Regions from separate parts of the Lederbergia graminis genome, predicted to be linked through region 1. Evidence: riboswitches for the same ligand, from Rfam matches in the RefSeq annotation. Region 1 holds a riboswitch; each other region holds the start of a gene.
The links. Region 1 has a riboswitch for cyclic di-GMP ahead of ACFPM4_RS00480 (anti-repressor SinI family protein). Riboswitches for the same ligand answer to the same signal wherever they lie in the genome.
Positions count from the first base shown of each region.

Region 2: linked by a shared signal. The riboswitch ahead of ACFPM4_RS02170 (WxL domain-containing protein) and the one ahead of ACFPM4_RS00480 (anti-repressor SinI family protein) in region 1 are both predicted to bind cyclic di-GMP.
Region 3: linked by a shared signal. The riboswitch ahead of ACFPM4_RS04685 (methyl-accepting chemotaxis protein) and the one ahead of ACFPM4_RS00480 (anti-repressor SinI family protein) in region 1 are both predicted to bind cyclic di-GMP.

Region 1 covers NZ_JBHSMC010000001.1:83,023-86,202, forward strand. The annotation lists gene ACFPM4_RS00460 (5-bromo-4-chloroindolyl phosphate hydrolysis family protein) at 1-9, opposite strand, end outside; gene ACFPM4_RS00465 (YqkE family protein) at 223-480, shown strand; gene ACFPM4_RS00470 (class D sortase) at 519-1,136, opposite strand; gene ACFPM4_RS00475 (helix-turn-helix domain-containing protein) at 1,192-1,521, opposite strand; gene ACFPM4_RS00480 (anti-repressor SinI family protein) at 1,591-1,746, opposite strand; cyclic di-GMP riboswitch class I at 1,782-1,865, opposite strand; gene ACFPM4_RS00485 (aldo/keto reductase) at 2,105-3,034, opposite strand; gene ACFPM4_RS00490 (NUDIX hydrolase) at 3,158-3,180, shown strand, end outside.
Region 2 covers NZ_JBHSMC010000001.1:415,418-418,597, forward strand. The annotation lists gene ACFPM4_RS02160 (DUF3221 domain-containing protein) at 1-376, shown strand, start outside; gene ACFPM4_RS02165 (VOC family protein) at 435-842, shown strand; cyclic di-GMP riboswitch class I at 962-1,047, shown strand; gene ACFPM4_RS02170 (WxL domain-containing protein) at 1,135-1,695, shown strand; gene ACFPM4_RS02175 (DUF916 domain-containing protein) at 1,794-2,831, shown strand; gene ACFPM4_RS02180 (hypothetical protein) at 2,954-3,142, shown strand.
Region 3 covers NZ_JBHSMC010000003.1:30,627-33,806, reverse strand. The annotation lists gene ACFPM4_RS04685 (methyl-accepting chemotaxis protein) at 1-1,126, opposite strand, end outside; cyclic di-GMP riboswitch class I at 1,551-1,635, opposite strand; gene ACFPM4_RS04680 (beta-L-arabinofuranosidase domain-containing protein) at 1,919-3,180, opposite strand, start outside.

The sequences.
Region 1 (3,180 bases):
AGACCTCAACATGCATCGACTCCTATCCCAAACTATCCTTACATTATTTACGGACTGATGGTAAGAAAAGTTTCACCTATATATCTATTATAAGTAATTAACTGTGCTATTTAAAGTATAGAAAGCGATAAACAAAAAACTATAAAAACATACGTTGAAAAGATTGATTTACAATAAAAAATGTAAGACGATAGGAAGTAGAGGAAAAAGGGGTGGATGAAATTGGCAAAAAGAAAACAAAAACAACCACAGCATAATAAGCAGAAAAAAGATTCAGATGCGCTCACTTTAAAAGATGGTCTAAATATAGAGACGTTAGAGAAACTCAAACAAACTCAAAAACAATTGCTCGAGCAAGAAGAAGCGAAAAAAGCGGCTGAAAAGGCACGTTTACAAAAGGAAAGAAAACAACGTGAAAAAAATAAATCTTTCGAGGAATTATTAAACGAAACATCACTGAACTGGAAAGATTTTAAATAATATAAAGGCTTGGTTCCACATGTGGAAACCAAGCCTTTTTAAATAGATTCAGGCGATTCAATTCTCTTTGCTGTTAATACATAGCGATCAGGAGCATCGCCAATAAAATAAAACGGATAACAAGTTGATACAGTTAGGATTTCGTCAGGAGCAGTAGAGCGAATAACAGTTGTATCATCAGCATCTACGATTTGAGAACCAATAATTTCATAATAAAAATCCCCATAAGGCATTTCTACATGAAAAATATCACCATTTTCTAAATCACCTAATTTACGGAAAACAGTATCACGATGGCCAGATAATAGTATTTGATCTGGTTGACCTGGGAACACAGTATTGGAATAATGTCCAACACCTTTTTCTAGTTCTTCTTCATCTGTACCTTCGATGATAGGAAGTTCCGCATCCAACTTAGGGATATTTAATATGCCAATTACTTCGCCTTTTTCAAAGGAAATATCCAATACTTCTGTTTCATTCTTAGGTATCTCCTTTTTGAGACCTGACTCATGATGAACTAATTCTTTTGCTTGTGCCAATGAAAGATTCGTTTTCTTTTCTACAAGATAAATGTCTTTCAGTGCAGTAGCTACTAAGATGATTCCAGTCAAAATCAAAACAACGGAGACAAGTTGAAATAGTCGCTTCCGCATAATAATCGTGAACACCATCCTTAATAGAAAGTATAGAAGGCTACTATTTGATTTATTATTTATTTCTCATTTTCCATTTATTGAATTCAAGAAATTCACGAAATTCCTGTTTGGATATACCGGAAGACATTGCTTCACGGACAAGATCTTCCCAGTCACTATCAAGATTTGCATCTTGGTTTCCATCTGTTTCTCCATGCAGTAATGTTTGAACAGAGATGTTTAAAACGGCAGCGACTTTTTCAAGAAATTGTATAGAAGGGTTCGATTGGATATTGCGCTCGATCGAACTTAAATAAGATTTTGCAACACCAGCTTTTTCGGCTAATTCTGATAAAGACATTTTGTTGATATTTCGATATTCACGTATGCGTTCACCAATCATGTATCGTCACCATCCTTCGGGTATATTATAACATATAACGAAGGCATGTTTCATATTTAGAACAAAAAATCATTTCAATTTTCCAGTAGATGTTGATGGAACAACATGAGAGCGCTCTCTAAAAAATTGGCGAATATTTTCTACACTTATTCCTGACTCTATAGCAGATACAATTAATTCCACCCATTCCTCATCTAGGTGAATATCTTTTAGTGTTTTACCCAATGTTACCCCTCCGACATCAATAGTTTAGGTATGTTTTAGGTAACCCAGCCGCCGTAGTTCCTACCGTAGGCCTGTGGCTTTGCGTATCTGCCTTTCGATCAGACTTGCCTTTATCTTTGAAACATATCACTTTATACCTATATTATAGCTACTCCAAAAGTAACAATCTCAAGAAAAATGTCGATGTCGAAGGGTTTTTTATAGGGTGTATTATTACGCTACATATATCGAATCGTGTCGAAAATAGACGGTTTAAATAAAACGGAAAAAATTTATGCGTGATGTCTATAAAAATAAGGGTGAAAATTGTTAAGAAAAACAGTTATTACGATCGTTTTGTTGAACAAAATTTATAAAGTTATCTATGATTGGTATAGATGCTTTTCTTTGTAATCATTTCAATATATGCAAGCTCTTCTTTTGATAGCGGAAGCGCGTTAACTGCACGAGCATTGTCGCGAATTTGTTCTACTGAACTAGCTCCTGTAACGACAGATGCGACTTGGTCATGAGCTAAATTAAATTGTAATGCGATTTCATTAAGAGTACGAGTATTTGTATCTAAGAGCTTTGCTTTTAAACTATTAATGATTTCCTTTACTTCTAAAGCTGAATAATCTAAATAACTTTCCCAATCATAGTGTTCTGCTTCTAAACTTTCAATCATTTTTTCACTAAGCAAACCTTTTGCAACAGAACCACGCGTTACAATACTAATATTATGTTTCTTTAAGAAAGGCATAAGTTCTTCAGGACGTCGATCAAGCAGACTATATTGCATCATGTTACTAACAATATTTGACTTTTCTGCGAAGCTACGTATGACATTAGGGCGTATAGAGGATATTCCGTAGTACCGAATAAGTCCTTCTGCCTTTAATTCTTCAAAAGCTTCAATTGTTTCGTCAATAGGATCATCAATGGTACCACCATGGAGTTGATACAAGTCTATATAATCTGTATTTAGCCGGCGGAGGCTTTCTTTTACAGCATTTTTAATATATGACTTTGATGGATCCCAGTGCCATCCATCTTTTTTCTCCGTCCATCTATTACCAACTTTCGTTGCAATAATGACTTCCTCACGGTGAGGACGTAAGATGCTGCCGATTATTTCTTCGTTTATTCCATAATCATATAAGTCAGCTGTGTCAAAATAATTAATTCCCTCGTCCAGTGCAGCTTCGACTATATAAGTAGCTTTTTCTTTATTAGTACCTAGTGACATACAACCAAGTCCAATTTTTGATACAAATAAATCGGAATTGCCAAGTCTTCTTTTCTCCATAATTCCTCCCACCTTCACATTCGTTTACTTTCTATATTAACTGATATAATTAGATGAAAACAAAATTAAAGTTCTGGTAACACTATGCTATGATATGGAAAGGTAAAATTAGGGGGGAAAACAGTGAAGAAATTTGAAGAAAAAAC
Region 2 (3,180 bases), 330 kb from region 1:
GAATAATTGTGATCACAGTAGAGCTGCGATTGAATTAACAAATATAGCTGAATATATCATCCAGCAAGCAAAACAGAAGCATGATAACCATTCTGAATTAATCGTTCAAGGTTATATTATCCAAGTAAATGAAGACTCACTCGTTATCGGTGAAAATTTGAACATACTAGAATATAAGCAAATTCAACAAGGTATTCAAGATGGTACATTAGATGCTTATTTATATGACTTTTTAGAGTTACAAGATATTAATACGAAGAAATTCAAAGCAGGCGATAAAATTCAAGCGACAATTGGCGGTGAAATAACAGAAGGAAAGCCAAGTATTGCAAAGGTGAAAAAAATTGAATTAATAGAAAAACCAATATTAGAGTGATTTCTGCATATTAGTAATCACTTTTTTTTGGTGAAAAAAATGGTTGGAGGAAAGTTCGATGGGACAAAAGTTAATAAGAGTAGGGACAACATATATTCCTGTAACAGATGTAGATATTGCAACTGAATGGTATGTTACAAGATTAGATGCAGAATTAAGTTATAAAGACAATGATAAAGCAATAATTAACCTTGCTGATCAAAGCTTTTTTCTTGTGAAAGCGAATGAAAAACAAACTGCAAATTTTATTGATTATAAAGGAAAAGAACAATTTTCGCTTACATTCGAAGTAAATGGTATAGATGCTTTAGAAAAAATACATAAAGAATTAATAAAGAAGGATGTTATTGTAGGAGATATAGAGGACAGAGGACACGCTGGAAGAAATTTTGTTTTTCATGATGTAAATGGTAATAAATTTGATGTTTGGAGTGAGCTGAGTCCAAAATATCACAGGAAATTATAAGCAACTTTGGTAAAAATCAATATCTATTCAACTCTCGTTGTTTTTAATATTATTAGTTTCAGAGAGAACAACAAAATAGGACATAGATAAATAGAGTCATAGTTTTGTTCTAATCTCATTCTTAATAAAGGCAAAGTTGCTTGAAAAACGATGACGCAAAGCCAACAGACCTAACGCGATTTGCTATGGTGGCTGGGCTGCTGAAGAATGGAGAATGAAACAGACTTTTTTTTGTGGAATTCGAAATTCTTCCGATGCAAAAACACAAATTTGTTTTGGAGGGATATTTTTAATGAATAAATTTAAAGAACTTGCTTTACGGATAGTCGCAATGGGGTTTGTCGTAGGTGCATTTGCAACTTCATCCTTTGCTAGTTCAACAGCAATTACAGGTGGAACATTACAAAAAACGGAGCCAACTATTGGAAATTTTTCAGCTGTTACATTAGATGGTACTATCCAAACAGCAGATGCAGATTTTGGTACCTTTACCGTAACAGATGCACGCGGAAGTGGTGAAGGTTGGGACATTTATGTAGAAGCAACTCAATTCACTACAGGTGAATTAGAAGGAGCAAAAACACTTCCATTAAATTCCTTAACTCTAAAGAAAGCGGAAGTTACTCCACTAGCAGGATCTTCTGATATAAGTACTTTTACAATTTCAGATTCAAGTACTATCGACAACGGTACTGGTGGTTATAAAATCTTATCAGCAAATCAAAATGGCGGAATGGGTAAATTCGATATTTCATTCCCTGAAAAGGCGCTTGTATTAACCCTAAACCCGAAAGATGTAAAAGCTGGAACTTATACTTCCACTATTACAGTTAACTTTAATGCTGGCCCATAATAACTATAATTTCTAGAGATTAAGTCATAAAGACTTGGTCTTTTTTTTATAAATTTTTCCATCTTGGGTAAAATACGAAAAGATTGGAGGTCTAGTTAATGAAGTTTTTTTATTCTTTGTTCGTAACATTGGTTACAGTATTTTTCCTTATCCCCTCTTTGCTAGTCAATGCAGATGAGAATATAGCGCCAATCATTGTGGAACCGATTTATCCCGATAATCAGATTAAAAGTACGAAAGGATATTTTGATCTAATTGTTGATGAAAAATCAAGCCAATCGTTAAACGTACGCATTAAAAACAATCAAAATAAAACGTTAATAGTTTATATTGAAGCGGCTAATGCGTATACGAATCCTAAAGGTGGAATCATGTATGAAGCGGAAATGTCTTCACCTCATACCTCTTTACTCTCAGATGCAATTCAACTGAAGGATTATATTACAGTTACAGACAGTGTCATCATTCCACCTTATTCTCAAACAGTCGTACCACTCACTCTTCAAGTACCTGAAACGAATGCGGCTACGATTTTAGGAGGGGTACGTTTTAAAACAATTAATGAAGATGCAAAAAAAGATAAGGTACAGAATAATGAAACAGCTAATTTTATCTTAAAAACTGAATCTGTTCATGCGATTGCAATTCAACTATCCCTCCCGAATGAGACAAAGCCAGATTTCACATTTGGAAGTGCTAGCTTCTCGCCAGAAAATAAAGGTGAAATTCTTTTGGAGATGATCAATAATGCCCATTACATTCAAAAGGATATTAATGGGACATATATTGTGAGTGATGAAAGAGAAAATACATTATTTAGCGGAGAATTTCAATCCATTAAAATGGCTCCAAAATCAAAAATCAATTTTCCAATATCATGGAACCATTCTGTCATGGAAGATGGTATGTATACCCTAGAAATCAAAGTAAATATAAACGGAATAGAAGTATTGGATAGTAAAACATTTTCCATCAAACAAAAAGATGTCCAAGAATATATAGAGAAAAATGGTGCAATTAATCCTAATGTGAAGGTAACAGAAAAGACAGCCTTACCTGTTTGGATATGGCTTATAGCAGGTTTTTTATTTGGTTTAATTATGTATTTAATTGGCAGAAGAAAAAACACTACATGATCAACTCTAAAAAAGAGTTGATTTTTTTGTTATTATTGAAGCCTTTACTTCCATTGATTCGTAAAAAGGTGAACCGTTAATAAAGGGGAGAGGTAGTGTTGATAATCCTAACTCTTGTACTAATGGCGATAATATTTTGGACTATTAGCATATTTCAGTATGTTAAGTTCTGGAGAAACTTTAAAAATATAAATGTCGGAAATGTTATCTCCAATGAATTTGTAGATGATTCAACTAAAAGTATTAAATTCGGTATCATATTTTTTGCGATCGGTTGTAGTCTTTCCCTAATTGCAATTTTATTGAAGTAATCTTTTAAAGGATTTTTTCTCTTGTTAGGAGAACTATC
Region 3 (3,180 bases), on a different contig from region 1:
TATTGTCTAATCCTTTGACCATTAATAGAGATTGTTTCATTTTTCCATTTATCGTAGCCATTTTTTGAACAGATTCCTCCATGTAATGACTACCATTTTCTGTTAATTGAAGCATCGTATCAGATTGTTCCTTAACTGACTCACCTTTTAAAGCAACGTCCATAATTTGTTGAGAGAAGTTCCCCATATTTTCATTTAGAGTTGCCGAAGAATGTGCTTGTTCTTCCGCTCCTGCTGATAACTCTTCCATTGTTGTTGCAATTTGCTGGCTACCTGCTAATAATTCATCAGAGTATTGTGTTAGTTGCTCGCCTCTGTTCTTTACACTACCGGAAACATTTATCATATCTTTTACAATAGTAAGTAGACTTTCATTTGTTGAATTAACAGAATGAACTAGTTGACCTATCTCATCAATTGATTTTGTTTTTAACGGTTCATGTCTCAAATCTCCGTTTGCTATTTGTTTCATCCGTTCTACTACCATTTTTATTGGCTTCGAAATAAAGTGCGATGTGACAATTCCTACAATAATACTTAAACCAATAATTAGAGCTGTAATGACAGATGTTACATTTAATGATCTATTACCATTTAAGATAGTGTCATTTCCTAATTCAGTTAACTTTTGTTCACTCTCAGAAGCTAATTTTTCATATCCAATCATTAATTCACGAGCTTCCGGCGTAAGCTTTTCCAGATTTTTAAGAGCTAGGTCTTTATTTCCCTTATCATATTCATTGAATACTTCACTAGCTATGCTTTTACGCCATTCTACCGTACGATTCATTAGTGTATCGAATTCCTCGGTAACCTCTATCTCTCTAATTATCTTTTCTGCTTGTATCCCTTGCTCTGTATACTCATTAAATCGATCCTTAAAGTCACCACCAAATAATACGTAGCCTCGTGCAGTTCCAATTCTATTCGCAATCGTTGATACTAATTTGTCATTTGCTATTAATAATTGAACTTCGTTGTTAAGCATACTCTCAATATTTTTATTAGATTCTTTCGTAACAAAAAAGTTGTACACTCCTAAAATGACAACTAACAAAATAACAATGGAAAATCCAGATAAGATCTTCATTCTAATACTTTTAAAATTTGTAATTCTACTCATCATTTTTCTACCCTCATTATTCCCATATTTTTAATGTTTTTTTCTGTAGAAACTTTAACATGGCCATATTCGCAAGCTTTTCTCTTACTTATGTATGTATAACTTTACAATTCCTTTTTTATTTCATATTGAATAAAAACAAAGTCCATTTTCCTAATTTTCTACTCCTTAACAAAATGCTCTGTTAAACTCTGTTGTTGATTTTTGCTCCTGTACACTCGCTTTCCGCGGGCACGGCCTCAGCTAAGTTGTTAACAACAATGCACTTTAACAGAGCCTAACAAAAAACATAGAATTAGGCGTTTTATCCTAATTCTTCTTTAACTTGGCCATATATGATACAGAAACATAAAGTGTGAAAAAGATAACAATCTCGAAGTAAAAAAAAAGACCGCACCGAAAAAAGGGAGTCTTCTATCTCCGCTATTTCGGCAACCCGACTACCATAGCAAATTCGCCTTAGGTTCGTGGCTTTGCGTCCTTACCTTTCAATAAGTTTGCCATTATCTTATAGCCTATTAAATTAAGTTTTCTACATTAATTCTATTTATAGTATGACAAAATTAGTGCAATTTCAACAAATTTCGACATGGTTATTTGGGAAATATGTGAATATTTATAGAGAAGTAGACTACTGCGTATAGATATAAAAGTAGTAATATAGACAGAGGTCACTAGGCTATTTTTTTTAATGCAAATCTTTATTCAATGCAAAAAGATGTTTCCTAGAGACATAACTTTTCTCTAGGAAACATCAAGTCAAAAAATATATACCGACCTTAACATCTATTCTTTCTAGTTTTCCACATACACTTTCGATTTCACTTTAAAGTATATTTGATATGGCTCATATCCAATATCTCGTATTCTTCTAAATTGAATGGCTGGGTCTTGGTTTTCTGTCTTAAAGAAATATCTCCAACTTCCCCACTCACGTTCGTTTTCCAATGTCAGCTCTGAAGTGATCTCATTGATATCAGCAAACAAGATTCTTTCTTCCTGACAAATACCTGCCAACACTTCCGGTCCATAACGGAATGCACCCATATTCTCATCATCTGGTAGAGGTATAAATTGGATTCCAACCGGTAAGATGATGCTAACCTTATCACCATCAGACCATTGCCTTTCCATCTTATAAAAAACATTACACTCATTTGTTTTTCCTTGTAGTTCATTGTTTACATAAATCTTCGCTTCCGAAGTAATCCATTCCGGAATCCGATAATGAATGGCGAACTTCATGCTTTTAGGAGTCTTTATTGTAAAATCATACTTTCGGTATGTTGGGATATTTTCATATGAAGCAGTAATATCATTCAGAGCCTGGGAGCCTACAATATCGGATGATGTCAAACTACTCCCCGACATATTGTCTTGATTCATGATTAGTCGAATATCTTCTTCATTAATGGACGTGTTCAACTCAGAACTAAAATATTGGCACACATATATATCGTTATTGTCCTGGTAATAAATATTACGGTTCAAGGCTGCATTTGCTTGAACCATCGTACCATGGCAACAGAAAAAGCTTTCCGTCTCCGTGCTCCAATCTTTACGCAAACCTGCTTTCATTGGAAGGAAATATGTCAGCAATCCTGTGTACGGGTAGTTATGCTTATTACCAGTTAATCCATATTCTCTATAATAAGCCTGTGCCATGATGCCGTTATATAAGTTGTACTCTATATATTGTGCATAATTAGGATCATTTGTATATCTGAACAGAAAATCTGCCAAGCGGATCATGTTATATACTGTACAGTGTTCCTGATTCTTGTCTCCCAATCTTGCTTTCATCTTCATTTTTGGCATCCAAACTTCGCCAGCGGTCTGACCTCCAGTTGCAAGATAGCCTCTTTCTGTAACAGCACACTTCCAATATGCTTTGACAATATCAAGCCACCTTTCTTCCCCAGTAATTTCATAGGCTCTTGCACAGCCAAGTACTTCCGGAATAGTAGTGTTAGCATGCATATTAGTAAGAGGATCTTTTCCTTCTAGTAGTGGTTCAAAGAGGCGACTACGATAATATCTTTCTAATAAAGTACGAT